One region of the Aneurinibacillus thermoaerophilus genome, then DNA from elsewhere that is predicted to be linked to it. Evidence: riboswitches for the same ligand, from Rfam matches in the RefSeq annotation. Region 1 holds a riboswitch; each other region holds the start of a gene.

What was found. A riboswitch is a leader RNA that binds a small molecule or an ion and turns the genes downstream of it on or off. The one in region 1 is predicted to bind S-adenosylmethionine.
Region 2: another riboswitch for S-adenosylmethionine. It lies ahead of metH (methionine synthase); the one in region 1 lies ahead of K3F53_RS03725 (MetQ/NlpA family ABC transporter substrate-binding protein).
Region 3: another riboswitch for S-adenosylmethionine. It lies ahead of metK (methionine adenosyltransferase); the one in region 1 lies ahead of K3F53_RS03725 (MetQ/NlpA family ABC transporter substrate-binding protein).

Annotation. Positions count from the first base shown of each region.
Region 1 covers NZ_CP080764.1:684,170-694,268, forward strand. The annotation lists gene queG (tRNA epoxyqueuosine(34) reductase QueG) at 1-850, shown strand, start outside; gene K3F53_RS03695 (methylated-DNA--[protein]-cysteine S-methyltransferase) at 917-1,453, shown strand; gene K3F53_RS03700 (amidase domain-containing protein) at 1,626-2,588, shown strand; gene sppA (signal peptide peptidase SppA) at 2,662-3,639, shown strand; gene K3F53_RS03710 (RDD family protein) at 3,680-4,078, shown strand; gene trmL (tRNA (uridine(34)/cytosine(34)/5-carboxymethylaminomethyluridine(34)-2'-O)-methyltransferase TrmL) at 4,215-4,679, shown strand; gene K3F53_RS03720 (HAD family hydrolase) at 4,844-5,569, shown strand; SAM riboswitch class I at 5,657-5,770, shown strand; gene K3F53_RS03725 (MetQ/NlpA family ABC transporter substrate-binding protein) at 5,919-6,722, shown strand; gene K3F53_RS03730 (antibiotic biosynthesis monooxygenase family protein) at 7,061-7,366, shown strand; gene K3F53_RS03735 (PrkA family serine protein kinase) at 7,695-9,593, shown strand; gene yhbH (sporulation protein YhbH) at 9,617-10,099, shown strand, end outside.
Region 2 covers NZ_CP080764.1:3,148,049-3,158,147, reverse strand. The annotation lists gene acnA (aconitate hydratase AcnA) at 1-285, opposite strand, end outside; gene K3F53_RS16285 (IclR family transcriptional regulator) at 508-1,257, shown strand; gene K3F53_RS16280 (hypothetical protein) at 1,297-1,611, shown strand; gene K3F53_RS16275 (NfeD family protein) at 1,843-2,295, shown strand; gene K3F53_RS16270 (SPFH domain-containing protein) at 2,320-3,261, shown strand; gene K3F53_RS16265 (cyclic di-GMP phosphodiesterase) at 3,619-4,701, shown strand; SAM riboswitch class I at 4,799-4,904, shown strand; gene metH (methionine synthase) at 5,004-8,465, shown strand; gene K3F53_RS16255 (bifunctional homocysteine S-methyltransferase/methylenetetrahydrofolate reductase) at 8,485-10,099, shown strand, end outside.
Region 3 covers NZ_CP080764.1:3,314,193-3,324,291, reverse strand. The annotation lists gene K3F53_RS17115 (copper amine oxidase N-terminal domain-containing protein) at 1-808, shown strand, start outside; gene K3F53_RS17110 (hypothetical protein) at 1,138-1,527, shown strand; gene K3F53_RS17105 (hypothetical protein) at 1,557-2,510, opposite strand; gene K3F53_RS17100 (MBOAT family O-acyltransferase) at 2,608-4,068, opposite strand; gene K3F53_RS17095 (phosphodiester glycosidase family protein) at 4,244-4,897, shown strand; gene K3F53_RS17090 (S41 family peptidase) at 4,972-6,438, shown strand; gene K3F53_RS17085 (hypothetical protein) at 6,579-7,061, shown strand; SAM riboswitch class I at 7,143-7,293, shown strand; gene metK (methionine adenosyltransferase) at 7,447-8,655, shown strand; gene K3F53_RS17075 (sensor histidine kinase) at 8,848-10,032, shown strand; gene K3F53_RS17070 (response regulator) at 10,052-10,099, shown strand, end outside.

The sequences.
Region 1 (10,099 bases):
CCGCGTGTCGTGGGGGGAAGACTACCATCGTGTACTGCGCGATCGTCTGAAAAAGCTGGAACAATTCCTGCACGAAAAAGTCCCTGATATTAAGACCGAGATTATGGTGGATACGGGTGCATTATCAGACAGGGCGGTGGCGGAACGCGCCGGATTAGGCTGGGTAGGCAAAAACACATCGCTTATCACTCCTGAATTCGGCTCATGGGTATACCTTGGAGAAATGTTGACGAGCGCGCCGTTTCCGCCGGATAAACCGATAGAGGACGAATGTGGGGATTGCACGATTTGCATCGATGCTTGCCCGACGGGCGCCATCGTTCAAAGGGGACAGCTAAATTCACAACGTTGTATCGCATTTTTGACACAGGTTAAAGATATGATTCCGGAAGCATTTCGTCCGGCGGTTGGCAACCGTTTATATGGCTGCGACACATGCCAGCAGGTTTGTCCCAAAAACCGCAAAATCAATTTTACCCATCATCCGGAATTCGTTCCTGATCCGGAGATGGCCAAGCCATTGTTAAAACCGCTTTTAACCATTAGCAAAAAAGAATTTGCTGCGAAGTTTGGCCGTACATCCGGAGCTTGGAGAGGAAAGAAGCCCATTCAGCGCAATGCGATTTTAGCCTTGGCACATTTTAAGGATAAGAGCGCGGTTCAGGATTTAATTGAGATCATGACAAATGATGAACGTCCTGTGATGCGGGGAACGGCTGCTTGGGCGCTCGGCAGAATCGGCGGCGATGCAGCAATTACCGCTCTAAAAAAAGCGAAAACACGCGAAAAAGTTAAAACAGTTCTTAGAGAGATAGAAAAAGCGCTGTCCCTTACAGAAAATGTCGAATGATTGTACTGGATTTTCGTTTTTTATCCGAGGTAAGATGAAAAGAAAATGTATAAAGGGAGGGATTAGGTGAAGTCGGAAGTTTACTATACCGTGTATCAAAGTCCCCTCGGGCCTATTACATTGGCCGCTGCTGACGCTGGAATGTGCTGGGTAGAGTTTGGCGAAAGCGAGACAGCTAAGCTTTCTTTGGTGCGTTGGACGAAGAAATGGCTTCATACGGAGAAAATTACCTATGCTCCGAAATTTTTCTTAGAAGCGACAAAACAGTTAGGCGAGTATTTTGCGGGCAAACGCCGTGAGTTTACCCTTCCGCTTGACATACACGGTACGGCGTTTCAAAAAATGGTCTGGGAGCAGTTACGAAGGATTCCATATGGCGAAACGAGATCGTACAAAGACATTGCATTGGCAATAAACGCTGCGAAAGCGGTGCGCGCTATTGGCGGAGCTAATAACAAAAACCCGTTGTCTATTTTCATTCCGTGCCATCGGGTTATTGGCTCAAATGGCGCGCTTGTCGGGTACGGCGGCGGGTTGCATATCAAAGAATATTTGCTGCGGTTGGAGGGCGTACTGGAGCGTTCGGAAATCGGTTTTGTATAAATGATAAATAATACAAGAAATAAGAAGTGGAAAAGGTGGTGTATGACGCTTGCATACAAAGCGTCATACACCACCTTTTTTGGTTTGCGCTATTATTCTGGTCTTCGTGGAGCATATACATATTTTGAAACGATATTTTTTAAGATAGACCGCTTTGGAAAGGAGAAAGGAAATGACCACATGGAGAGAGGCGCTAGAACACTATTTTCAATGTCGGACAAAAGGAATGATTGTAGAGGCGGAAGAACTGGATTCTTATCTGGGCGAAGGCACAAAAGCGGAAATGATTCAGGCCTGTAATGCGCGGCGCAGGCAGCAGCTTTCTGCGAGAAATGCGCGTCCGCTGAAAAGTCGGTTGCAGCTTAGTGGTATCCAAATTGAAAAAGAAGGTACCACAGAAATTATCGTTCGGGTTGAAGCGAACGAATGGTATGCTTATCAACTGGAGAATCAATGGTATGAGCAGGAAAAAGAAGTACGCACACGCATTGTATTGCGAAAATGCGAGGAAAACTGGGTCGTTGAGCAGGAGGAACCGATTGTCGCCCACCTTAATGCTTGGGAATCAGAAGCATTAGAAGTTCTTTGTTTGGGTGGTAATGACAAATATGAGGTAGAGGACGGAAGTGAGCACGGATTACGTTATACGTACGATCGGCTTCAGGCGGTGCGTTATGCCGAAGCGTGGTGGGACGGCTACAACCCACAGTTTCGTCACTTTGACGTGGATTGTACGAACTTTATATCGCAATGTTTGTATGCGGGGGGAATCCCCATGCGCTATACAGGCAACAAGGCGACAGGTTGGTGGTATAGAGGAGGAAACAGCCCATCGGCACAGTGGAGTCATAGTTGGGCGGTTGCGCACAGTTTTCGCTGGTATCTCGAAAAGGGAGGCCATATTAAAACCGAAGTGAAAACGAGCGCTGGTGAACTATCGCTAGGAGATGTGATTTGCTATGATTTTGACGGCGACGGGCGGTGGCAGCATTCCACTATTGTTGTGGCCAAAGACAGCCAGGGTATGCCACTTGTGAACGCCCATACGACGAACAGTCGCCATCGCTATTGGGACTATCATGATTCAACCGCTTATACACCGCGCATTCAGTATCGTTTTTTTCATATTTTATAAACGAATTGAATCTTTTGAACGGATGATTCGTAAAGAAAAGAGGAAGGATGATATGCAGATAAGGAGGAAGTGAATGATTGTTATGAGCAATATGAACAAACGGAGGTGGATTGCGCTTGCAATCGTTGTAGTCATAGTAGGAGCGGCGCTGTTCCTTCAAATATTGCGGGGCGATACGATATCTGCTTCTGCCCCGAAATTGTGGCAAGAGGAAATCGTATCAGGAAGCGGCTCCGACAAGATATTGCAACTATATGTAGAAGGCGTGATCTCGGAAGAAACAAGCTGGAATAGTTCATTTGATTACGAAGCGCTTATTTCCCAGTTGAACCAGGGGAAGGATGACCCGAAGGTTAAAGCGTTCGTTATTCGGATTAACTCGCCGGGCGGAGCAGTTGTTCCGACGGATGAATTGTATCGTAAACTCAAACAGATTAAAGCGGAAACGAAAAAGCCGATTGTTATTAGCATGGGTTCATATGCGGCCTCTGGCGGCTATTATATTGCAACAGCTGGAGATAAAATCTTTGCCAATCCGTCCACGCTGACTGGTAGTCTCGGCGTGATCGCTTCGTATTTGAACTACGGTGAGCTTGCAGAAAAATACGGGGTTAAAGAAGTTGTAATTAAGAGTGGTAAGTTCAAGGATATTGGAAATCCGATGCGCGAAATGACGCAAGATGAACAGGCATTATTGCAAAATATGATTAATGAAAGTTATCAGCAGTTTGTTTCAGTAATTGCGGAAGGCCGAAAGATGCCACGGGAAAAGGTTCTTCAACTTGCCGATGGCAGGGTATATACAGGAAAGCAGGCGAAAGCGAACGGTTTGGTTGACGAATTTGGCACATTGGAAGATGCGACTGAGGCGGCACGAAAAATGGCCGGTTTGCAGGAAGCAACGGTTGTTCGCTACGAAGAGCCGTTCGGCTTTTCTAAAATATTCTCGTCTTTCTCGGCTAAACTTTTTTCATTGAATTTGCAGTCTTTACCCGATGTTCTGAAAGAAGAAAGACGGACACCAAGCCTCGAGTATATTTATCGTCCGTAGTTCATACATTGGTGGCAACCGGGCAAAAGGAGGAGTGCTTATGGAACATGAAAGCATGCGGTACGCCGGATTTTGGATTCGTTTTTTGGCAGCCTTGATTGACGCTATTGTGCTGATGGCAGTTATGTATATTTTAGGGTTAACTTCGTCCGAGACATTTTCCGTAGAGTGGAATATAGAGAATCTTATCGGGCTTGCCTACTACATTATCCTTACTGGTTTGTATGGGCAGACGCTTGGCAAAATGATTATTGGGGTCAAAGTAGTGCGGACGGATGGCAGCGCGGCAGGTTGGGGCGCGGTTGTCTTAAGAGAGACAATCGGCAAAATCCTATCCGCCATTGTATTTTTCCTCGGGTTTATATGGGCCGGATTCGACAAGCAAAAACAGGCTTGGCATGACAAGATAGCCAGCACATATGTAGTGAAGACGAAATAAAGGAATGCGAAGAGAAGGGCCGCAATTTTGCGCAGCGGCTCTTTTTTACATATTATGATGAAAAGCAACAGACGAAAGTACGTTCATTTCTGTTTTACAAAGAATGTGCTATGATAAAGATGAGGTGAACAGGTGAATGGCGTTTAACATCGTGTTGCATGAGCCGCTTATACCGGCCAATACGGGCAATATCGCCCGCACGTGTGCGGCGACCGGGACAAAGCTTCATTTAATCGAGCCGCTCGGTTTTTCCACGGACGATAGATATTTAAAGCGGGCAGGGCTTGATTATTGGCATGCGGTCGATATTACATACTATAAATCGTTCGCCGATTTCGCAGCGCAGCACAGGGAAGGACGGCTCTTTTTTGTCGAGACGAGTGGAGCGAGATACCATTCCGAGGTAGAATACAGGGATGGTGATTTTTTTGTTTTCGGTAAGGAAACAACCGGTATTCCGCAAGAGATTCTTTCGCAATATCCCGGACAAACGATACGCATCCCGATGGGCGATGCGACTCGTTCACTTAATCTGTCTAATACAGCGGCGATTGTATTGTATGAAGGTCTTAGACAAATAGGTTACCCTGGCATGAAGTAAAACGGGATACAGAAGTTTGGAGGTATATATTATCGAAGGAATAAATTCCGCATGTTCATTATTATCGACCGTGCGAAACAGACAGGCTGCAATTATCGGGATTTGTACAAGAATAGAAAGAGCATATCGCTCAGCAGTGGAAACAGTAAAAGGAGGATCCGGGAATGGCGGAAAGAGCGATGCTATTTGATCTGGACGGAACGTTGTTGGCATTGGACACAGAAGCTTTTGTTCACAGGTATATGAAGAGGCTGGGGGAATATACCGCTCATATTGTCGATCCGGAATTGTTGGTCAAGTCTGTGTGGCAGGCGACCAAGTACATGATGACAGATGACAGGGCAGAACGGACGAACGAAGAGATTTTCCGTGACCATTTCCTTTCGTTGTGCGGCTTAGAACAGGAAGCCATCTGGCCTGTGTTTGATAAGTTTTATGCGGAAGAGTTTCCGCGGTTGAAGGAAGATATTGAACCGCACCCGTACGCGCTTCAAGTCGTAGAGGAAGCGAAAAAGCAGGGCTACAAGCTTGTTGTGGCTACCAATCCGATATTTCCCGACGTTGCTATTCGCGAGCGGATGAAGTGGGCTGGTCTCAAGGAAAATGATTTTATTCATGTAACCGTTTTTGAGTCATCCCATTATTGTAAGCCGAACCCAAAATATTTCCTGGAAATTTGTGAACGGATTGGCATAAAGCCGAAGTATGCTATCATGGTCGGCAATGATATGCAACAGGATATGGTAGCGGCGGAAGTTGGTTTGAAGACATTTCTTGTCGAAGATTACAAGATTGATCGCGGTGTGCCACAATACCGGGTGGATGCTTCCGGTACGCTGCAAGAGCTGTACGATCAACTTATTTCACGCAACGGAATTTTTTCCGAATAATTAACAAAAACATTTTATTAGAAAAATAATTGACAAGAGTGCATAAGACACGTAATATAGTTCTCAGCATAATAATTAAATATTTCTCGCTTATCGAGAGAGGCGGAGGGACTGGCCCAATGAAGCCCGGCAGCGGATTTTCCTTGAGCGGAAAATGCTGTGCCAATTCCAGCAGGATTTTTCTATCCTGGCAGATAAGAGTTCGAGGTTAAGATATAACCCCTCTTCGCTCTGCCGGAGAGGGGTTTTTGTATCACGCATATCGGGCCCATGTGCGCGATACGAACCGACACCTTTGCCAGACATAGAAAATTAGAAATGAATTGAGAGTAAAGAGGGGTAAAAGACGATGAAAAAATGGATTGTATCTGTCGTTTTGTTGCTCACCGTCGGTTTGCTCGCGGCATGCGGCGGGGAAGGTAATGGGAAGAAAATTGTGGTCGGTGCAAGCTCTGTTCCGCATGCGGAAATTCTTAAGTTTGTACAGGATAAATTAAAAGAGCAAGGCGTGGAGATGGAAGTAAAAGAATTTACAGACTATGTGCTGCCGAACACGGCGCTTGAAGAAAAACAGCTTGATGCGAACTATTTCCAAACCATTCCTTATCTTGAAGATTTCAATAAAAAACATGGCACTCATATCAAAGCATTGGATGGCATTCACTTGGAACCGATGGGACTGTACCCAGGCAAAGAAAAGGCGCCTGAACCGAAACAAGGTGCAGTTGTAGCGATTCCAGACGATGTATCCAACGGTGCACGCGCATTGAAATTGCTGGAATCGAAAGGCTGGATTAAACTGACGCCCGGCAAAGAGCTAAACAGCTTGACGAAACAGGATATTATCCAGAATCCGAAAAAGATCAAAATTACGGAAATGCAAGCTTCCATGCTGCCGCGGGCGATCAATGAAGTGGATTACGCAGTCATTAATGGAAACTACGCGATGGAAGGCGGTCTGACGTTCGACCAGGCGCTTGCGGTAGAAAACAAAGATTCCGAGGCCGCCAAAACGTTTGCTAACATTATCGCTGTTAGAGAAGGCGATGAAAACCGCGAGGAGATTAAGAAGCTGATTCAAGTACTGAAATCAGACGATGTGAAGAAGTTTATCGAAGAAAAATATAAAGGTGCAGTTATTCCGGTATTCTAAGAAGCGAGACAACCGGCTTGCCCTTTTTGCCTAACGCAAGAACTCCGCTCTTTATAAAAGATGCGGAGTTCTTATATTTCATAGTCCCCAAGTTTTGTCTTCGTTATAACCAGCTGTGAAGATCGCACCAAGTAACATGACTGAGACAAGCAAGATGATAACCATTTCTTTGTCTCCTTTCCCAAGCCTATTTCATCTTTATTATAATGGATTGTGTCATACTTTGGAATATCGCAGAAAAGACAATCTTGTTAAAGATAATGCGCTTACATTGGAAATTAACGGAGTGATTTGCTATATTGAAAAGGAGCGATACTTTACGGAGGTGAGCTTTACAAATGTATGTTGTGATGAATGTGTTGCAAGTCCCCGCTGAAGGCAAGGAGCGGATGGCAGAGATGTTTGCTAAAAGCGTGGAGCGGATGAAACAGGTACCCGGTTGTCTGGAATTCCAGTTTTTAAGCGCAAAAGGTGCGGACAAGCAGATCGTGTATACGAAATGGGATAGTGAAGAATCGTTCCGAGCGTGGACCGAAAGCGAAGGATTTCGTCAGGCTCATGCGCACGCTTCCAACAATAATCCGGCTACCGGATCGCAACTGGAAATTTACGAAGTGTTGCATGGTGCTACATACGACAAATAAATTGAATCGGGATATAAGTTGAAACACCAGACCTATAGCGGGGCTGGTGTTTTTTAATACCCTGCCTGCAATTTTTGCTTAAGCAGTGATTCTACATTCGGGTCGTTCCGTCATATATATATAAATACTAATAAGAACTACTGGCTTAACTTTATACAAATGGTCATATGTTATAGCTGGAATAGCAAGGGTTTTTGCAAGTATGTAAGCCGGATAAAAATCTTTATGGTGAAAAACCTGCTAGCATGTCATCTGCATTTTCAGAATAAGATAGTAAAAAGCGCCCTAAGAATGACCATTCCGTAGAAGAAAAGGAGAGGAGTGCCCGATGGATATCCTGAAGCGGATTGCAGAACACCGTGCACGTGAAGAAAAGATAAAATGGGAAGGAACATTCGCTGAGTACTTAGAGATCGTAAGAAAGAATCCGCACGTGGCCCAGACCGCACACGCCCGGGTGTATAACATGATTAAGCACGCCGGGATTGAATATAATGAAGACGGCACGAAACGATATAAATTTTTTAGCGATGAAATTTTTGGCCTAGACCGTGCGATTGAGAAGTTGGTGGAGGAGTATTTCCATTCAGCCGCTATGCGTCTTGATGTTCGTAAGAGGATTTTGTTGTTGATGGGACCGGTCAGCGGAGGAAAATCAACCATTGTTACGATGCTTAAGCGCGGCCTTGAACAGTATACACGCACCGATGAAGGAGCGGTATACGCGATTAAAGATTGCCCGATGCAGGAAGATCCGCTACATTTGATACCGCATGAATTGCGCCCGGAATTCGAAAGGGAGCTTGGCATTAAGATTGAAGGTAATCTGTCTCCATATAACCAGATGCGTCTTGAAACAGAATATGGCGGTCACATCGAAGATATGCCAGTCGAACGCATCGTTTTCTCGGAAGCAAAACGGTGCGGCATTGGAACATTTAGTCCGTCTGATCCGAAATCGCAGGATATTGCCGATCTTACGGGAAGCATCGACTTTTCAACGATTATAAAGTATGGCTCCGAATCTGACCCGCGCGCGTATCGTTTTGACGGGGAATTGAACAAAGCGAATCGTGGTCTGATGGAATTTCAGGAGATGCTGAAGTGCGATGAGAAATTCCTCTGGAATTTGCTTTCGCTTACCCAAGAAGGAAACTTTAAAGCTGGCCGTTTCGCCCTTATTTCCGCTGACGAGCTTATCGTTGCCCATACAAACGAATCAGAGTACAAAGCATTTATCAGTAATAAGAAAAATGAAGCCCTCCAATCCCGGATGATCGTGATGCGCATTCCGTATAACTTGCGCGTATCGGATGAGGAGAAAATTTATGGGAAGCTAATTAGACAAAGCGACCTTGGACACGTCCATATCGCGCCGCATTCCCTGCGTGCTGCAGCGATTTTCTCCACTTTGACACGCTTGAAGGAATCGAAGAAGCAGGGCGTTGATTTGTTGAAGAAAATGCGGTTGTATAACGGGGACGCTGTGGAAGGATTCAAAGACTCAGACATTAAGGAACTGCAAAGCGAATTTCCGGATGAGGGCATGTCTGGCATTGACCCGCGTTATGTTATTAATCGTATTTCTAGTGCTCTTATTCGCCGCGATACCGAATGCATCAATGCCCTTGATATTTTGCGGGCGCTCAAGGATGGCTTGGATCAGTCACCTACCATTACAAAGGAAGATAAAGAACGCTACCTTACATTCATTAACATTGCGCGCAAGGAGTATGACGAGTTAGCCAAAAAAGAAGTACAAAAAGCGTTTGTTTACTCGTATGAAGAATCTGCGAAAACCCTTTTGGATAACTATCTTGATAACGTAGAGTCCTATTGCAACAAAACGAAGGTATGTGACCCTATTACCGGTGAAGAAATGGACGCGGATGAAAAACTTATGCGGTCGATTGAGGAACAGATTGGCATCTCGGAGAATGCGAAAAAAGCATTCCGTGAAGAGATACTCATCCGGATTTCTGCTTATGCGCGTAAAGGCAAGCGATTCGACTATAACAGTCATGAACGACTGCGCGAAGCGATCGAGAAGAAGTTATTTGCTGATTTGAAAGATGTTGTCAAAATCACGACCTCAACCAAAACGCCGGACGAAGTGCAGTTGAAGAAAGTAAATGAAGTAACCGCGCGCTTGATTGACGAGCATGGATACTGCCCGATTTGTGCAAACGAACTCTTGCGTTATGTGGGCAGTCTTTTGAATCGATAAGCGGTGAAAAAGGGGGAAATTTTATGAAACAAGAACCACCGTTTATCATTTCACGTGAAGATTGGTCGCTGCACCGTAAAGGTCATCAGGATCAGCAACGCCACCAGGAAAAGGTGAAGGAAGCAATCAAACAAAATCTTCCTGATTTAATAAATGAAGAAAGCATTGTTATGTCGAACGGACGGGATGTTGTAAAAATCCCGATCCGTTCTCTTGATGAATATCGTATTAGATATAATTACAACAAAAGTAAACATGTCGGCCAAGGTGATGGCGATTCTAAAGTTGGCGACGTGATTGCACGAGAAAGCGGAGCGGGTCAGGGGCCGGGCGCAGGCGATCAGCCTGGCATAGATTACTATGAGGCGGAGATTTCAGTAGAAGAGCTGGAAGAGATGCTATTCGCCGAAATGGAATTGCCGAATCTTCAACAAAAACAAGAGGATCAAGTGATCGTTACCGATATTCGCTTTAATGATGTAAGGAAAAAAGGACTGATAGGAAAT
Region 2 (10,099 bases), 1.2 Mb from region 1:
TACGCCGGTGAAGTCCTGCAAAACAATACGCGCAGGAGTGAACGGAACTTCCTGATTTGGGTCGCGCTCTTCTGTCCAAGTTGCCAGTTTTTTTACGTGTTCTTCCGTAATGGCTACGCCGTCGAATTGGCGGACAGCCGCTTCAAGAAGAACCTTTATAGAAAAAGGAAGTTTTGAAATCGGACCAAGCCCTTGGTCTTCTAACGCTTTAAGGGAATAGTAGGCGTATTTCTTGTTGCCTACTTGCAAAGTCGAACGCACAGAGTAAGCATCTTTCTTTGCCAAGTTAATAACCTCCTTCATAAGATTTGTCTTGTGTTTCACTGAATGAAACTGAGTTTCTGTTTCCGATAACATTATACTTCTTTTTTTCGTAAACGTACACTATATTTTTCGATTTTTTTTTGAAACGGGCTCATAGTTTACGAGGGAGCGGGCAATAAGGTATAATGTCATATATTGCAACACGGTTTCGTCAAATGAAACTTTAGCAGGAAGGTGAACAGGATGGATGCTTCCGAAAATAAGATGACGGTGCGGGCGGCTGACCGCGCCCTTGATATATTGCTTTGTTTTATTGATGAAAAAGAACTGACGCTTACGGAAATTGCCCGCAAAGTCGAACTTAACAAAAGTACGGTATACCGCCTATTAGGTTCATTGGAGAATAAAGGGTTTTTGACGCGTAACCTTGATACGGAAAAATATCAACTGGGATTCCGCATCTGGCAGCTGTCGGCTAATTTGCCGCAGGAAGATGATCCGGCCAAGATTTTGTTGCCTGAAATGATTAGGTTGCGTGATCAGGTTGGTGAGACGATCAGCCTATATGTTCGCAACGAGAATGAACGAATCCGCGTGCAGGCGGTAGAAAGCAACGAAACGATCCGTCGGGTGGCTCCTATTGGGGCACATTTGCCACTTTCGGTCGGCGCTTCTAGCAAAGTGTTGGTTGCCTATTCTTCCCCTGAAGTTCAACAGAAAGTTCTGGCGGATCCATCCTGGCCTTCTTCGATTGATAAAAAAGCTTATATGGAGCAATTGGAGGAGATCAGGAAGAGAGGATATGCCACAAGCTATGAGGAACGGGAGAAAGGAGCGGCAGCGGTGGCGGTGCCGTTGTTTAACAGAAGAGGTGAACTGGTAGCGGCACTATCTGTATCAGGACCTTCGAATCGCCTGACGCTTGAGCGGATGATGGAAAATTTGCCCTATGTTATGGTGGCGGCCAAACGAATGGGGTCTATGCTAAAATGAAAACGGAAAGCACACTCAAACAGAAACGAGGAGGCAAACATGGAACAGACGTATCGGTTGAACCTGACTCCATTGCAGGTGGAAGTGCTGCTGGATACGACGCGCGGTTTTGTGGATAACAAGAAGTTATTGCATGTACCGACGGCGAATGGAGAATTGGCCGGCCTACCGCTGACGGAAGCGGCACTGAGCTGGCTGCTTGATCGATATCGTGAGGCAAATGAAGAGAAAGGAGAAGTGCTTGTCACGCTGTGCTCGGCAGATGTAAAAAACACAGCCGTGACCATTACATATTCGTCACAGCAAAAGACATTGGCTTATGATGTCAATCTTGCTGAATTTGATGAACAATAGAATATTATTGCGCGGATTATCAAAGGTCAATATTCAGTTTTTTTTCTTACGTGTAGCTATGGTATAACAGCGCAGGTTTTGAATATTCATTTGATTTCGTTGCTTTTGGGTAGCTGGATCGGTGTACGAAATGCGAACGGCAACATTCCAGGTCCTTATTTTTTGAATTAATGAAACTTTTGTAAAAAAATTACGTACATGTAAGTAACGGAGCTGGAAGGAGGGTGGGAAATGGAGTGGCTGGTAAGTCAATTATCAGTATGGATGATGTGGTTTCTTCTTGCATTTGGACTCCTTATTGCTGAATTTACTTTATCAGGATTTGTGGCCCTTTTCTTTGCATTAGGGGCAGGTCTAGCAGGGATCGTCGCCATTTTTACCCCGAACTTAGTGATACAAGTGACCGTTATGCTCATCGCTTCTATCATTGGCATTATATTAGGAAGGGAAGTTCTTATAGACAGGTTTGGAGTGAATGACGATGTTATTCGTACTAATGTGGATGCGATGATCGGAAATAAGGCGATCGTTACAAAGACAATTTCTCCAACTGAAAAAGGAATCGTTAAGTATGGAGGACAATCATGGACAGCGGCCAGCGTCGGAAACCAAACGTTTACTGAAGGGGAAACGGTCGTTATTTATGAGGTTCAAGGAGTTACTTTGTTTGTAGATAAACAATAAATAAAAGGAAGGAGAGGGAGAAAAATGATAGTAGAGAATTTGTTTCCGGTATTGTTTGCTATCATTATTATTGGTGTTGTCGTTTCCCTTGCTTTTTCATCCGTTCAACTTGTTCGTCAGTCAGAAGTGCGTATTGTTGAGCGTCTTGGTAAATTTCAGCGGGAATTGGGATCCGGCCTGTATTTTATCGTGCCGATTTTAGATCGTGTAGTAGCCCGTTGGGATATGAGAACACAAATCATTAACTCCATGCCGCAACCGGTAATTACAAAAGATAATGTAACAATGAAGATTGATACACTCATTTATTACCGAATTACTGATGCGAAAGCAGCAACATATGAAATTAACGGATTAAAAGAAGGAATTGCTAACCTTGCAGTGACTGCGCTGCGTAATGAGATCGGAAATATGAACCTTGATGAGACGCTAAACTCCCGGGATAAAATTAATGCAGCGCTGCAAATCAAAATGGATGAAGCAACGAATAACTGGGGAGTAAAAGTCGAGCGCGTAGAAATGAAAGAAATTATTCCTCCTCACGATATTGAAGAAGCGATGAAGCAAGAAATGACAGCAGAACGTGAGAAACGGGCAAAAATCCTGAAAGCGGAAGGGGATCGCGAATCCGCCATCAAGAACGCGGAAGGAAATAAGCAAAAACAAATCCTTGAAGCAGAAGGGGAAATGGAATCCCGCATTCGCCGTGCAGAAGGGGAAGCGAAAGCGATTGAATTGGTTGCTGCAGCCCAGAAAAAGCAAATTTATGAAGTGTTCTCTGCTTTGAAAGAAGTGAAGGCCGACGATAGCGTGATTGCGCTACGCTATATTGAAGCCTTAGAAAAATTGGCTGAAAGCGACAATAAAGTGTTTATTCCATATGAGGCTACCGGCCTTATGGGAAGTGTAGGAGCGGTTAAAGATTTACTGCAATCATCACAGAGTAATATGAGGGTGGATAAATAGAAACCCACATAGCTATGAGTTATAACTCTGACATGAAAGCAATAGACATAAGCGTCAGTCAATGTAGTGAGATATTAAGAGAAAGTAGAAAAAGATGATAAACAATCGGGTGAAGGAAAAAGCAGGAAAAAACGAATGCTTTTTCCTTCTTTTTTTTGCTGTTTGTAGGAAGAATTTGCGGCTTGCTCGTCGTTGCTTTCTTCCAGGAAGAGCGTATAGAACGAATATCATCAAGCTCAAAAAAATTTATGCGTTTTCATAAATCTATTATCTTAAAACCATTTTCCTGTGATAAAATTTAATCAGAACAAAAATAAGCATAAATACCTATGAAAATTAAGAAAGTAGGGTTTGTTCGTGAAAAAAGTGCATATTCGTTCTGTAAAACCGGGGGATAAAATTGCAAAGACAATTTTATCGGAAGCAGGACAGGTGTTGTTGGCCGCCGGACTTGAATTAAGCCAACGTTACATTGACCGGTTAAAAGCGCTAGGCATAGATACGGTATATATTGAAGATGAGCATACGGACGATATTGTACCGGAGGATGTGCTCAGTGATACGACGCGCAAAAAAGCGGTGGAGACTGTATACAAAATGATGACAGGGCTTATGGATCAACCAAAGGTAACAGGACGGATAGCGATGCCAGATATGGGCAAGGTATTCCGGAATGTTTTTGGCAACATACTAGGAGATTTAAGCGGAAGAAAGGATATTATGGTAAATCTTGTAAATCTTCATTCGCTGGGTGGTTACCTGTTTCATCATTCGGTCAATGTGGCGGTACTGGCTGGAATTATTGGGTTGGCCAAAGGGTACAATCGGGAGCAGCTCATGGATCTTGGCGTGGGAGCGTTGCTGTTCGACATAGGTATGATTATGTTACCGAAGGATCTGTGGAATAAGAAGACGATGCTAACTGAGGAAGAGCGGGCGTATATTGAAAACCATACAGAAGACGGATTTAATATTTTGCGTTACCAGTACGATATGTCCCTTCTTTCCGCTCATTGTGCGCTGCAACATCATGAACGGTATAACGGGTCCGGTTATCCGCGCAAACTGGAGAAAGATCAAATTCATGAATACGCGCAAATTGTCGGTATAGCCGATGTGTATGATGCGCTTACTTCCCATCGCTCACATCGTCAGCATTATACACCTAATGAAGCGCTGGAATACTTGTTTGCTTCCGGAAATACCCTGTTTGACCTAGAATTGGTGAAATTGTTCGTAAAACATATTGCCGCCTATCCTATAGCGTCTACCGTCGTATTGAATACAGGACAAATTGGGGTCGTATCTCATGTTCATCCGAATGCTGTGCATAGACCAATCGTTCGGATTGTGCAAGAACGTGATGGTACGGTAGTAAAGGCTCCGTATGAAATTGATCTAAAAACCCATACTAATATTGTGATTACACGTACGTTATGAAAGAAATCACGAGATGTATAAAAATTTCTATTGACTCTTTTCAGATATTGATTAATAATTAGTTAAAAGTTAGTTAGAAAAGTGAAAATAAAAACGATTCTTATCCAGAGTAGGCTGAGGGACTGGCCCAATGACGCCCGGCAACCGGTATATTATATACACGGTGCCAATTCCAGCAGGATTCGTTTCCTGAAAGATAAGGATTTCGCGTTTTGATGAAGATGCAGAGACCTCCCTTCTTTCAGGAGGTCTTTTTTATTTTGTACGTGAGCGAATTTGTGTCAGAAAAGGGGACGATGATGATGAGCGGAGTGACAGCAGTAAAAACGAAACCGGCACTTGAAAATCAACTTCAGAAAAAAATTTTGATTATTGATGGAGCGATGGGCACGATGCTGCAACAGGCGGGGCTCGGGCCGGAAGACTTTGGCGGTGAGCAGTATGAAGGATGCAATGAAATACTGAACCTAACGCGCCCGGACGTGATTCGTAACATTCACGAAACTTATTTGGAAGCAGGAGCGGACATCATTGAGACCAACACATTTGGCGCCACATCCATTGTGCTTGCGGAGTACGATTTACAGCACTGTGCCCGGGAAATTAACCTGGCAGCAGCTCGGCTGGCACGGGAGGCGGCAGATAAATACTCTACGCTGGAATGGCCTCGTTATGCCGCCGGCTCGATCGGGCCGACCACTAAAACCTTATCCGTTACCGGCGGTGTAACCTTTGAAGAATTGGTGGAAGCATACTATGAGCAGGCGCTGGCTTTGATTGAAGGCGGGGTGGATGTGCTACTGCTGGAGACGGTTCAAGATACGTTGAATGTAAAAGCGGGCGGTATTGGCGTACAGCGGGCGTTCGAAGCGGCGGGACGTAAGCTCCCTATTATGATTTCAGGCACAATTGAGCCGATGGGTACTACGCTTGCTGGTCAGAATATTGAGGCTTTTTATATTTCTTTAGAGCATTTGCAACCCGTGTCTATTGGATTGAATTGCGCGACAGGCCCGGAATTTATGCGTGATCATATTCGAACGTTATCCGCCATGGCGAATTGCGCGGTCAGCTGTTATCCAAATGCTGGCCTTCCGGACGAGAACGGGCATTACCACGAGTCCCCGCAGGCGTTGGCGACCAAATTGGCCGGATTCGCCGAGCAAGGTTGGATTAACGTGGCGGGTGGCTGTTGTGGCACGACGCCTGATCATATTCGTGCCATCGCGGAAGCGCTCAAAGATTATCAACCGCGCAGACCGCAGGGACTAAGCACGCACGCGGTTTCCGGCATTGAACCTGTATATCTGGAACAGGACAATCGCCCGCTTTTTGTGGGAGAACGGACGAATGTAATCGGCTCGAAGAAATTTCGCGATTTGATCAAAGAAGGGAAGTATGAAGAAGCTTCAGAAATTGCTCGTGCACAGGTAAAGCGGGGCGCGCATGTTATTGATATCTGTCTGGCCGATCCGGATCGCGATGAAGCGGCCGATATGGAGGCTTTTTTGAAATTTGTTGTACGTAAAGTTAAGGTTCCGCTCATGATCGATTCCACAGACCCTAAAGTTGTCGCTTTGGCGCTGAAGTATTCCCAGGGAAAAGCAATTATTAACTCTATCAATCTGGAAGACGGTGAAGAACGTTTCGCTGAAGTAGCGCCTTTATTGAAGAAGTTTGGCGGAGCGGTGGTCGTTGGCACGATCGATGAGAAAGGAATGGCAGTGTCGCGTGACCGCAAGCTGGAAGTAGCCGAGCGTTCGTATCATCTACTGGTAAATAAATATGGCCTGAACCCGCGGGATTTAATTTTCGATCCGCTCGTGTTTCCAGTTGGCACGGGCGATGAAGCATACATCGGTTCTGCGCGCGAGACGATTGAAGGTATTCGCCTGATTAAAGAAAAATATCCGGAATGCCAGACCATTCTGGGCGTAAGCAATGTGTCATTCGGCTTGCCGCCCGCGGGTCGGGAAGTACTGAACGCCGTGTATTTATATCACTGCACGAAAGCGGGACTTGATTATGCTATCGTCAACACGGAGAAATTGCAGCGCTTCGCTTCCATTCCGGAAGAAGAGCGTGAGCTGGCGGAAGCGTTACTGTTCGAGACAACAGATGAGTCGCTGGCGAAGTTTACGGATTTTTACCGCGCGAAAAAAGTGGAAAAGAACGAGGAAAAGTCTAACCTGACGCTGGAAGAACGACTGGCACGTTATGTAGTGGAAGGAACGAAAGAAGGATTGATTCCGGATTTGGAAGAGGCGCTGAAAAAGTATGCCCCACTGGATATTATTAATGGGCCGCTGATGAACGGCATGGATGAAGTAGGGCGCTTGTTCAATGATAACCAGCTTATTGTCGCCGAAGTGTTGCAGAGCGCGGAAGTAATGAAGGCGGCGGTGGCGTATTTGGAGCCGTTTATGGAAAAAACAGAGACGTCCACCAAGGGAACGGTGTTGCTCGCAACAGTAAAAGGTGATGTGCATGACATTGGAAAAAACCTGGTCGAAATTATTCTCGGCAACAATGGCTATAAAATCGTCAATCTGGGAATTAAAGTGCCGCCGGAACGGCTGATTGAAGCCTGCCGTCAGGAGATGCCTGATATTATCGGACTGTCCGGACTGCTGGTGAAGTCAGCGCAACAGATGGTGACAACCGCGCAAGACCTAAAAACAGCCGGTATCAATGTTCCGATTCTTGTCGGTGGCGCGGCGCTGACGCGGAAGTTCACCGAGACTCGGATTGCGCCTGAGTACGATGGTCTTGTGCTGTATTCTAAAGACGCGATGAACGGATTGGAACTGGCCAATAAGCTCATGAATCCAAAGGAGTATGCTGTTCTGGAAAAAGCGGCCAAGGCGAAAGGACAGGAGCAGGTGGCTGCGACGACGGAAGTGAAAGAAGTCATGGTGGACATCAGCGCGCCCAAGCGTTCGGATGTCAGCGTGAATGCGCCGGTATTTATTCCGCCGGATTTCGAGCGCCACGTATTGCGCGACTATCCACTTACGCACCTGCAACCGTACGTAAACTTGCGCATGTTGCTTGGTAAGCATCTTGGCGTCCGCGGCAATGTGGAGAAGCTGCTGGCGGAAGGTGACCCGAAGACAGTGGAAGTAAAACAAATTGTCGACGAATTATTGGCGGAAGCGAAAAAAACCGGGCTCATAAAAGCGCAGGGCGTATACCGTTTTTTCCCGGCGCAGTCGAAAGGCGAAGAAATCCATATTTACGACCCGAATGATTCCAGCAACGTGCTGAAAACATTCCGATTCCCACGGCAGAAAAAGGCACCGTACCTTTGTTTGGCTGATTTCGTTAAACCGACAGAGAGCGGCGTCATGGATTATGTGGCATTTCTTGTAGTCACCGCCGGCGAAGGGATTCGCGAGAAGGCGGAAGAGTGGAAAGAGAAAGGCGATTATCTCCGCTCTCATGTTTTACAGGCACTGGCGCTGGAGCTGGCGGAAGCGTTCGCGGAACGTTTGCATCATATTTTGCGCGACGTGTGGGGCTTTCCGGACCCGGCTAATATGACGATGCAGGAGCGTTTCGGTGCCCGTTATCAGGGGCTCCGCGTTTCCTTTGGCTATCCGGCATGCCCGGATTTGGAAGATCAAAAGTTGCTGTTTGATTTGTTACGTCCGGAAGACATCGGTGTTCAATTGACGGACGGTTGCATGATGGAACCGGAAGCTTCCGTCTCGGCCATGGTGTTCTCTCACCCGGAAGCCCGTTATTTTAATGCTGATGAATAAACAAAGGAAAGGGGAGAGGATGACCATGCCAAAAGAAAGCTTGAAAACATACCTTAAGGATCATTTGCTTATCGGGGACGGCGCGATGGCGACCTGGCTGTACCAATTGGGCATTCCGATTGGCGTGTGTTATGAGGAATTGAATTTATCCAATCCAGAGCTTATTCGCGCGGTTCACCGCTCGTATTATGAGGCGGGCGCACGATTTATTCAAACTAACACATACGGAGCGCACCGGGACGCGCTGGCGCGCCATGGTTTGCAGGACAAAGTGACACGGATCAATCGGGTGGCAGTGCAGGTGGCGCGAGAAGCGGTTAAAGATGACGCGTATGTGGTCGGGGGTATCGGCTCTATTAACGCAGGACGTGTGCGAGATGTGCGTATGCAAAATTATCGCGAACAATTTGAGGAGCAGGCAGCGGCGCTTTTAATGGGCGGTGTGGATGCGATTTTGCTGGAAACATTTCTTGATCTGGATGAATTGCTGCTGGCGCTGGATGTGATTCGTCCGTTAACCGATGTGCCGATCGTGGCTCAACTGGCCACGATTGAGGTCGGACGGACGCGAGATGGTCACACGCTAACTCGGGCGTTTGCCGAGTTGAAAAAAGCGGGCGCGGATGTTGTCGGGTTAAACTGCCGGCTTGGACCGGCGGAAATCTTACGTTCGATTGAAAATGCAGTGGTTCCGGAGGACACGCCGCTGTCCGTCTTTCCGAACGCCGGGCGGTTGGCTATGTCAGATGGCCAGTATTCATACGCGTCTGTGCCACAATATTTCGGGGAAAACGCGCTTCGTTTCCGTGCTCAGGGCGCACGCTTGATTGGGGGCTGTTGTGGAACAACACCGGAACATATCCGGGTAATGGCGCAGGTGCTGGCGGAACGAGAGCCGTTGCCGCGCGTGAATCCTGTTGTAGACACGCAAGAAGAAGCGGAGCCGCTGATTCGCATCGCTCCTCCGACCCGGAAACAGGGAATTGTGGAAACGGTGGCGCATCGGCATACGGTGATTGTTGAGTTAGACCCGCCACGCGATTTAGATACAGAAAAGTTTTTACGGGGCACGGCGGCATTGCAGGACGCTGGGGCGGACGCGATTACGCTCGCTGACAATTCGCTGGCGACGACGCGGATGAGCAATATGGCTCTTGGTTCGATTATGAAGGCGAAATTCGGCGCTGAGCCACTGTTGCACATTGCCTGTCGCGACCGCAACCTGATCGGCCAGCAATCGCATCTAATGGGTTTGCATGCGCTCGGTATTAACCAGGTGCTTGTTGTTACAGGAGATCCGGCCCGTTTCGGCGATCTGCCGGGAGCAAGCTCCGTGTTCGATGTTTCATCATTTGATTTAATTCGGATGATTAAACAGTTGAACGAGGGATATTCTTTCTCAGGGAAGCCGTTGAAGCAGCGGGCGAATTTCGTGGTCGGTGCTGCATTTAATCCGCATGTGCGCCAGTTTGACGCCGCGCTGCGCCGGCTGGAAAAGAAAGTGGAAGCGGGCGCGGATTTTATTATGACCCAGCCGTTGTATGACCGGGAGAGCATTGAGCGGATTTATGAAGGAACCAGGCATCTCGATATCCCGATTTTTATCGGTATTATGCCGCTGACCAGTTCGCGCA
Region 3 (10,099 bases), 1.0 Mb from region 1:
AGCACCTGATATTTTCCTCGCTGAGACAATGCCGGGTGCCATTAGAAAGGCGATCGATATGGGACCGCTTGGGACGGAGAACGGATTCGTCGTGGTTTATCTTCCAAAAGGGGTTACATATACCACGACGCCGAAAGTTGAAGTCATAGAAGGGGATTTGAAAATTGATACAGCTTCCGTGCAGATTGTAAAGGCGGAATCTATATACGATGCGATTACATTCAATGTGAAAGCGGAGAGCACCAAACCTTCCAAAATTAGAATTTCGGGAATTAAGCTTGGCCTGGATCGGAGCGTGCCGGAAGGAGTCATGGAAGCGAAAGTTGCGGGCTATGCGCTATCCCATCCATTCAATAGCAAAGTTTTCAATGTAACGACAGGTTCTGCGTTTCAGTATGCAAGCGTTATCACGCCTGCCCCGACTGATACAAAAATGAGCGGCTCGTTTACGATAGGCAGTACTATTTATAGAATCGGCGATAACGAGAAAGTTATGGATGCGGCTCCGTACATTAAGGATGACCGTACCTATTTACCTGTTCGCTATGTCGCCGAAGTACTTGGTGTAGGGGAGAAGGATATCGTCTGGGACAAAGCAGCACATACGGTTACTTTATTCAAAGGCGATAAGGTCGTACAAATCAAGGTAGGAGAACGAAAGATTATGGTAAACGGAACGGTTGTCCCGACCGATGTGGTTGCAGAGATTAAAAATGAACGGATGATGCTTCCGGTTTATCATGTCGTGCAAGCTTTGGGCGCGAAGGCACGTTGGGATGCAGAAAGTCAGACGGTGTTTATTGAATAATGCGGCTTGGATGATATTTTATATTTATTTGTGAATGAATATTCACTCATAACTTTTCACATTTATTCACACATAAAAATTTGCAAAGAAGTCTGTTGTTTGTATAAGTGAATGAATATTCAATCATATGTTTTGAAAAGTTTTCAACTCTGACGCGAATGCATCTTGTCTGCCCGCAGTAATACAGGCCTCTGTTCCGCTTCGTCGTGGAAAAAGGGAGAGCAGCAAAGTCTACAAGTCTCCCATTTGTTAAAAAATGTAAAATAATTGAATGCATCGATCGGCTTTTGTGGTATAATGAGTGCATAAAATCACGGGGAGGCAATGGGATGGAAGCTGTGTTGAACCGGATATTGGGCGAGCTGCAGCATGTTAATCAGAAGTTGGAAAATATAGATAATCGGCTCGACAAAGTGGAACAGCGCATGGACAAGCTCGGACAGCGCATGGATACGTTGGAAGGACGCATGGATAAGCTGGAACAGCGCGTAGATATACTGGAAGTCGGGCAGAAAGAATTGCACCAGATGGTACACGCGATCCGAAACAATCAGCTTGAAAGCAGAGCAGTTATCGATTCTGTCCAGTATGATATAGCGGATATGAAAGGCGGATTAAAAACTTTGTGTGAAAACATGGTCACGAAGAAGGATTTGCGATTCTATGATATGAAGATCGGAGAGCATGATCGGGAAATTTTCACGATGAAGCAGCAATAAGCGCGGAAAATGGTGAGAAAGCGGCAGAGCTATAAGGACAGCTCTGCCGTAATTTTTTCTGCGCCCTTCTTGTTCACATGGTTCGCATCGCGGAAATACGAATCATCCAGCGTCGGCGGGATGATTATGAATCTCCCATTATATCTGGTCGACAGTTCTCCGACTAGATGACGGTAAGCGGCCTGCTCGGAAGCGTACTGTTTTTTCATAATGGTTTCAAACGCCTGCGTACGCGGAAGCTGGACTACGGTGAACGATACTCCCTGCTTGGACAATTCTTTCATCAGCCGTTCCAGGGCGTTCGTTTCCACGCCTTTTAACTGGTAGTCGCGCATCCATCGCTTGGCTACTTCGGCAGCATAGGCTGGGCCAAGGTGATTGGCCTCGCGGGCTTCCACAGGCGGCAGCCCCCATTTGTATTTGTATTGATCCCGCGGTGGCTGCGGCAGCTTGTCTTCCCAGTACAGCTTCGCCATCTCGGTCCACACTTCACGCAGTCCATATGAATAAAGCAGCCAGCCGAAAGCCAGATCCATTTTGTTTTCGAAATGCGGCACCTGCAACCGTTCCGCAAGCGTCGCGTGATAGCGGAATTTGTTGTCTGAAAAATCAGTAGAAGCGTTTAACTGGTGCTCGTTTACCGAAATAATGACGTGCTGAAGGTTCGGCAGATCTTGCTTGTGCTTCTCATACAGGTGCAGCATATCAACCGCTTTGCCACCGCTTATGCTCAGGTTGAACACTTCATCCGGTTTCAGGCCGTACCTTGCGGCGAGCAGCGGCGGGCGCAGCGCGTCCATGCTTTGCGAATCGCCGAGTACAAGCAGTTTGATTTTCGCTGTATTCTGGCTTTCCAGTCGTTTCTCGACATCTGTAATTTGCCCGATAAAGCTGGCCGGGCTCATCCCGTACAGCGCCGGATTGCGGAAAATGAACGCTTCGCACAGCGCCACAAGCAACAAAGCCCACAAAAATCCGCGCATCCACCACGACTGCTTCCGACGTCTCTTTGAGCGTCTTAATGTAACTTCTCCTTTCTCATTTCTGACAAGTTGAAGGAAGCTCCCTTTTTTGTTTAATTTAAAACTGAAAATAGATAAAATCATGCTTCTCACCCTTAATCATGGCGATAACGACGAACACAAGCAGGGCGTATACGATTCCACGCACAGGAGACGGAACCAGGCGGTGCCACCATGCTGCGATTCCTTCTTCATTGCGGCGCACGATATATTCCAGCAAGTGGGCAGCGTACAGCACCAGGACGATCTGTAGGTAGAACGCCTGCGATGAAATTTGCTGCACGAAATTGGCCCAGCCTGCCGGGTCAAACATGGCCGTTATATAATCGAACGCGTCCTGCACGCTTTCTGCCCGGAAAAATACCCATGTAACCGTGGTAATGTGGAAAAAGAGAACCACGGCGATTATCCGGTATAGCACGGCTATTATGCGAGAGACAGCTTTGCCTGGCGAAGGCAGCGCATCCAACAGCTTTTTCAGTCCGTCTGCATACCATTTATGAATAATCAGCAGCATTCCGTGCAGGAAGCCCCAGATGACGAATGTCCACATCGCGCCGTGCCATAGTCCCGAAATCAACATCGCCGCAAGCAGGTTGACGTCCTTGCGCAAGCGGCCTTTGCGCGAACCTCCCAGCGGAATGTAGATGTAGTCACGAATCCAGCTCGATAGTGTAATGTGCCAGCGTCGCCAGAATTCGGTCGCATTCGCGCTAATATACGGGCTTAAGAAGTTTAGTGGTAGGCGGTATCCGAACAGATACCCGAGTCCGACCGCCATATCGCTGTACGCGGAAAAATCGGCGTAAATTTGAAATCCGAACAAATATGCGCCTGTCCAGGCTTGGGCCATTGTCAAGTCAGCTGGATTTTTGAAATACTCATCAACGATGGGAGACACTTGATCCGCGATCAGAATTTTTTTTGCAAGTCCCCATAGAATGAGGTAGACACCGTATTTGAATTCCGTCGGTGTCAGCGTTAGTTTATGTGTCCGTTCTACCTGGGGCATGAATTCATGCCCACGCATGATCGGGCCCGCCAGCTGGTGCGGGAAAAACGCGATAAATACCCAGAAGCGAAGATATGAATCCGTAGGCTCGATACGACCTTTATATACGTCTGTCAGATAGGCGATAAGCTGGAACGTATAAAAGGAAATACCGATCGGAAGCACGATATGGGCCCAAAATCCGTCTTTGGCGACCAGCGTCAGGCCGGTTACCGCTTCCAGGTTTTGAATGATGAACATAGAATATTTAAAGAATGCTAGGTTGGCCACGTTCAGAATAATTCCGATCGTGAGCCAGAACCGACTTTGTCCTTTCGGAATTCGCCGGGCGATTAAATAGGAAGTAAACGACATGCCAAGAAATAGCCCGAGAAACCCCCAGCTTGCTGCCGCGTAAAACAGGCAGTTGGCTACGCTTAAAATGACAAGCCGGGCGTTGCGAAACAAGTAATAACAAATAAACGTAATAATAAGAAGAAAAAAGAATTCAGCCGTATGAAATAACATAACCGATGCCCATCCTTATGTGCCTGAAAAAATAAGACACAGGCGTGTCCCATTTTTTCAATGTTTGGGAAAGTGCATTGTATTCTGTAATACTATGTACTTTCCTCCGCAAAATATCTTTTCTATTTTACCATAAAATACGGTCGATGACGAAAAGGAGAGAACAGAGAGTAGAATGAAATATTGGAAAGAAAAGGCGGTGCATTTTGTAAAGGTTTCACGACGAACGCCCATTGAATTGCTTCCCTGTCTTCCGGAAGGGGAATGGCTTACCCGTATGTATGACAGGCTCAAAAAAGAAGGACAGGAAGTGCCGATAATTCTAATGAACGCAAACTTTTTCCACCTTGATGGCGGGTATTCCATCTCCGGCATGAAATACAGCAATGGCACGACTGTTGACCGTTCAATGGGCGGTTTTTACCTGTATCGGGATGTCGCAGGTATCGTCCGGATCGACACGGTGAAAGGAAGAACGATTGCTGATTTCCAGGAGGCGCACTGGGCGGTGGAGTCGTCGCCGCTGCTGTTGCCGGGCCTTGTGGCAAGTCCGCATATAGAAACGACGATTGCGGCGGAGTCTCATCCGCGCACGGCCGTTGGATTGACAGAGACGGATGTTATTTTTGCGGTGACGGATGGCCGCCCTTCAGGATTGACCTGTCGCGAACTGGCACATATTTTGCGGCAGGTCGGCTGTCATATCGCGCTTAATCTTGACGGTGGCCGTTCCTCCCAGTTGGTGATTCATGGGAGGCAGATCAACCGTCAGTGGATGCGGCGCAAAGTGTTTGCCGCGCTCGCTGTATACGAGGAAAAAAAAGGATAGTTGGCGCGCGTGTCGAATGATAGTTAAGAGGAAGGAAGTAAACCAAGCAGCAAAATGTGAATAGGGAGAGGAAGTTGAGTACTTTGAAAAAAACGATGAAACACTTACTTGTATGGAGCATGCTTATGGCCGTAGCAGGAAGCATGGCCGCTCCGACGCTGGCGGCGGAGAATGTGCCGAATGCCGCAAACAATCCGTATGCCGCAGAGGAAGCACGGATTCATGAAGTGCTGCAAACCGTAATGGAAAAACATTTGAACAGCCAGCTGGATGTAAAGCGTCTCACAGATGGCGCCATTCGCGGGCTGTTGGAGGAAACGGGCGACCTTTACACTACCTATTTTACGAATGAGGAGTTTGAAGAATTTTATAACAACTTAGAAGGTACGTTCGTAGGCATTGGCGTATATATTCAGCAAGAAAATAACAAATTGCTCATCGAAAGTGTATTTGAAGGTTCGACTGCGGCAAAAGCTGGTTTGCGGGCAGGTGACGAAATCATTGCTGTTGACGGCAAGCGGGTTGCCGGGCAGTCTATCGAGCAGGTTACGGAATGGATGAAAGGTGAAGTCGGTTCCAGCATAGAACTTACGATTAAACGCGCGGGAAAGGAGCAGATAGTTTCACTCATGCGTGAGGCGCTGCAATTCTCGCCGGTCGATAGTGTCATGCTGGACAATAAAATTGGATATATGGTGCTTTACACATTTTCTGAAAATAGCGCAGAAGTGTTTCGCAAGCATCTCGCCAAGCTGCGAAAGGACGGGATGAAGGGGTTGATTCTTGACTTGCGCGACAACGGCGGCGGCTACCTGGATGCGGCGCTGGAAATTGCCGATGAATTTATCGATAAAGGCGCGCTTGTATATGTAAAAGATCGAAGCGGCAAACGAACGGCGATTATGGCCAAATCCGGAGCGATCTCGCTTCCGGTTGTCGTCCTTGTAAACGGAGGAACGGCCAGCGCGTCCGAAGTGCTGACAGGCGCGCTACAGGATTACAATGTTGCCAAAATCGTCGGCACCAAAACATTCGGCAAAGGCACGGTTCAGGAATTGGTACCGTTGAAACAAGGCGGGATTTTAAAGCTGACGATCGAAGAGTATTTCTCCCCGAAACTTCGGAAGATCAACGGGCACGGCATTACGCCGGATATTATCGTAGAAAACCCGAATGAGCAGGTTATCAAGGCGATTTCGTATTTGCATGGTTCCACTGCTCTTGTTCTACATTCGAACGGGACTGCTTCGGTGGCTGGTATTCCTGCGGGCGAAAGCGTTGCGAAAAAAATCGATGGCAAATGGTTTATCGCGCTTCGCCCGTTTGCCCAATTGTATGGTTGCCAAGTTTATTGGGATGCGTCCCAGGAAATAGCGACCATGCGCTGTGGTGAAACTGTGCGCAAATATCCGAGCAAAAATAATGCATATGTACGCAACGAAAAAGGTGTCCTCTGGCTTTCGCTTGAAAAATTGGACAGCGACTTTCCGTCCATCCTTGTCGAAACGAGAGGGGATAATCTGTTCGTTTATGTAAAGTAAAGCATGGATTCACAACAAAATTCCTTCCCGGGCGTATATACAATTAGATAACCATTTATACCGTAATTGGGAGGATGGAAAAGCCGGGGAGAGATGCCCGGCTTCTTCCCTTAGATCAGTATACGCAGGGAGGAATGTACATGAAAAAATGGGGATATGGATTGGCAGGTGCCGCGTTGGCCTTGGTGATCGGGGCGGTGTCCACCGGTTTGGCAGCTACGCCTGAGCCCGGCTCTGATGCAGATCCGGTTGTAACGAAGAGCTATGTGGAGAAAGTAAAGCAGGAGATTTTGAATGTGGTGAAATCCCAGCCCGGCAAACCGGCAAGCGACACGCAGACACCGGCTGCGGCGAAGCTGATCGTGGAAAAAGTTCCGGCAGGAAAGACGATTATTGGCTATGCGGGCACGGAATTTATTGTTCGGACCGGAAAAGTGGTCGCTCATACGCCGCCGGGCGAAGGGTATGGTCTCCCGGATTTGACCGCAGGCACGAACATTACGCAGGGCGAGCCGGTACCAGCCAATCACCATTTGTTGTTGCCGCGCGATGACGGCCGTGGCCTCAAAGTTGTAAAAGGCCCGGCGGACATTATGATCCGCGGTGAATATGTAGTTCGGTAGCACGGTCGAACGAACAACCAAGTATTTTTCTTTATTGACATCCAAACCTAAATAAGATATGCTCATTGAGAACGGAAGACCCTTGTATCCCGAGCAGGCGGAGGGACTGGCCCGATGAAGCCCGGCAACCACATCGCGCAACGAGCTAGCGCGGACAAGTGTTCCCGGCGCGATGAACGGTGCTAACCAGCAGAACAGGTATGGATACATACTTGATTCTGGAAGATAAAGGGCAAAGAATGAGTAAAAAGATGACCCTTTTCCAGGATAAAATAATGGAAAAGGTTTTTTACTGCTTTGCGACAACGTTTGGGAAGGGAGTACCGTATCTTAACCAAGACCATCTATATATTCATGGTTTATAAGGAGGTACGTGAACATGGCGCTGAAAAAAGGCCGTCATCTCTTCACATCGGAATCGGTAACGGAGGGCCATCCGGACAAAATTTGCGACCAGATTTCCGATGCCATTCTTGATGCGATTCTTGAAAAAGATCCAAACGCTCGTGTAGCGGCGGAAACATCCGTAACAACAGGCATGGTGCTTGTAGCGGGCGAGATTACGACAAGCTGCTATGTAGATATTCCGAAAGTGGTTCGTGAAACGATTCGTGAAATCGGATATACTCGCGCGAAATTCGGTTTTGACGCTGACACTTGCGCGGTTCTAACTTCTATTGACGAACAATCTCCTGATATTGCGCAGGGGGTTGACCAGGCGCTCGAAGCGCGCGAAGGACAAATGACAGATGAGCAAATTGAAGCGATTGGTGCTGGCGACCAGGGCTTAATGTTTGGATTCGCTTGCAACGAAACGGCAGAATTGATGCCGCTTCCGATTTCTCTTGCTCATAAACTGTCCCGTCGTTTGACGGAAGTCCGCAAAGATGGAACGTTGAGCTACCTGCGTCCGGATGGCAAAACGCAGGTAACGATTGAATATGAAGGAAACAAACCAGTACGTGTGGACACGATCGTTATTTCTACGCAGCACGATCCGTCCATAACGCTTGAGCAAATCCAGAAGGATCTGAAAGAACATGTGATTAAGCCGGTTGTTCCAGCCGAGTTCCTCGATGAGCAAACGAAGTATTTTATCAATCCAACAGGTCGCTTCGTTATCGGTGGACCGCAGGGTGACGCTGGATTGACCGGACGCAAGATTATCGTGGACACATATGGTGGATATGCTCGTCATGGTGGCGGCGCTTTCTCCGGTAAAGACCCGACCAAAGTGGATCGCTCCGGTGCGTATGCGGCGCGCTATGTAGCGAAAAACATTGTGGCCGCGGGGTTGGCGGAGAAGTGTGAAGTGCAAGTAGCTTATGCGATTGGGGTGGCGCAGCCTGTATCCATTAATGTAGATACATTCGGGACAGGCAAGGTGGATGAAGAAATTCTTGTTCAGCTTGTGCGCAAACATTTTGATCTTCGTCCAGCAGGCATTATCAAACAGCTTGACTTGCGTCGACCGATCTACCGTCAAACTGCCGCGTATGGACATTTTGGTCGCAATGACCTAAATGTTCCATGGGAAAGAACGGATAAGGCAGAAATTCTTAAGAAAGAAGCTTCTGAACTTTCCGCTCGCTAATAAAAATAAGACTAAAGACCCAACACATCAATAGTGTGTGGGTCTTGTTTTGTTTATGTGGGATGAATGATACAATAGGAAAAGAGTTTTTGTTCTTCTTGCCTATAAAGGAAGTCAACCAGTAGGGAAGAGAAGCGTAGAAGGTAACAATTCGAATGGTACTTATTGGCTAATGATAGAGAGGGGATGTACGTGACCGAGGCGAACATTGATTTTCAACTGCTTGATGAGGTCATGAATAAGACGATTTCGTCGGTGGAAGAAAGTAGGGAAAAGATTTTTGATATCGCGGAAAACGCGCATAAAGAAAGCAATTATATCAGCCTCGAACTGGAAGCCCTAAAAAGAGAAATCGAATGGGTCATTAGCCAGACGGATGAACTTGAACTGCAGGCGAGAAAGGCGCGCCAGAAGCTGGCTAGTATTAGCCGTAGTTTCCACCAATATAGTGAGGCGGAAATACGCGAAGCGTATGAGCAAGCCAGCCAGATGCAGATTAAGCTGTCGCTCTCAAGGGATAAGGAGCTCCATCTCAGGCAGCGGCGGGACGAGCTGGAGCGGCGCCACCGCAGCATTTTAAGCACCATAGAGAAATCGGAAAACTTGATTGCGCAGATGGGAATTGTGCTAAACTACCTGCAGGGCAACTTAAGGAAAGTGGGGATTGCGCTGGAGTCAGCCCAGAATCAGCAGCTGCTGGGAATTCAGATCATTCAGGCCCAGGAAGAAGAACGGAAGCGAGTGGCGCGCGATATTCACGACGGTCCGGCGCAATCGATGGCCAATGTTACCTTGCGGAGCGAAATCGTTGAGAGAATGCTTAATCAAAATCGGATTGACGAAGCTAAGGTAGAGCTTAGGTTATTAAAAGAACTTACAAGGGCAAGCCTTATGGATGTAAGAAAGATTATTTTTGATCTGCGTCCGATGGCACTCGATGATCTAGGACTTGTGCCGACGCTTCGTAAATACCTTGAGGAATATGAGAAGCGGCATGGGATCGAGACGAAGCTTACGTTGCTTACCCCGGAATGCCGCCTGCAGAATTCGATTGAAGTCGCCGTATTCCGCTTAATTCAGGAGTCGCTAAACAATACAGCAAAGCATGCAAAAGCCCGCCATGTGGAAGTAAGGCTTGAATTTAAGCCACATGTGGTGCATTTTCGCGTGCTCGATGATGGAGTGGGATTCGACCAAGCGGTAAAAGCGGAGCGGCCGCAATTTGGAATCATGGGGATGAGAGAACGGGTCAAGCTTTTGCAGGGCAAGATGAAAATTACGTCCGCCCCCGGCAAAGGAACCAGCGTCCTGTTTAGTATTCCTCTTCGTATTGAAGAAGGCAGTAAGCGTGGTAATAGCATAGAAACAAAACCTTAATGAATGTATGGAGGTTAGTATGACGGAGCAAAAGATTTCGATTCTGTTAGTAGATGACCATAAGTTA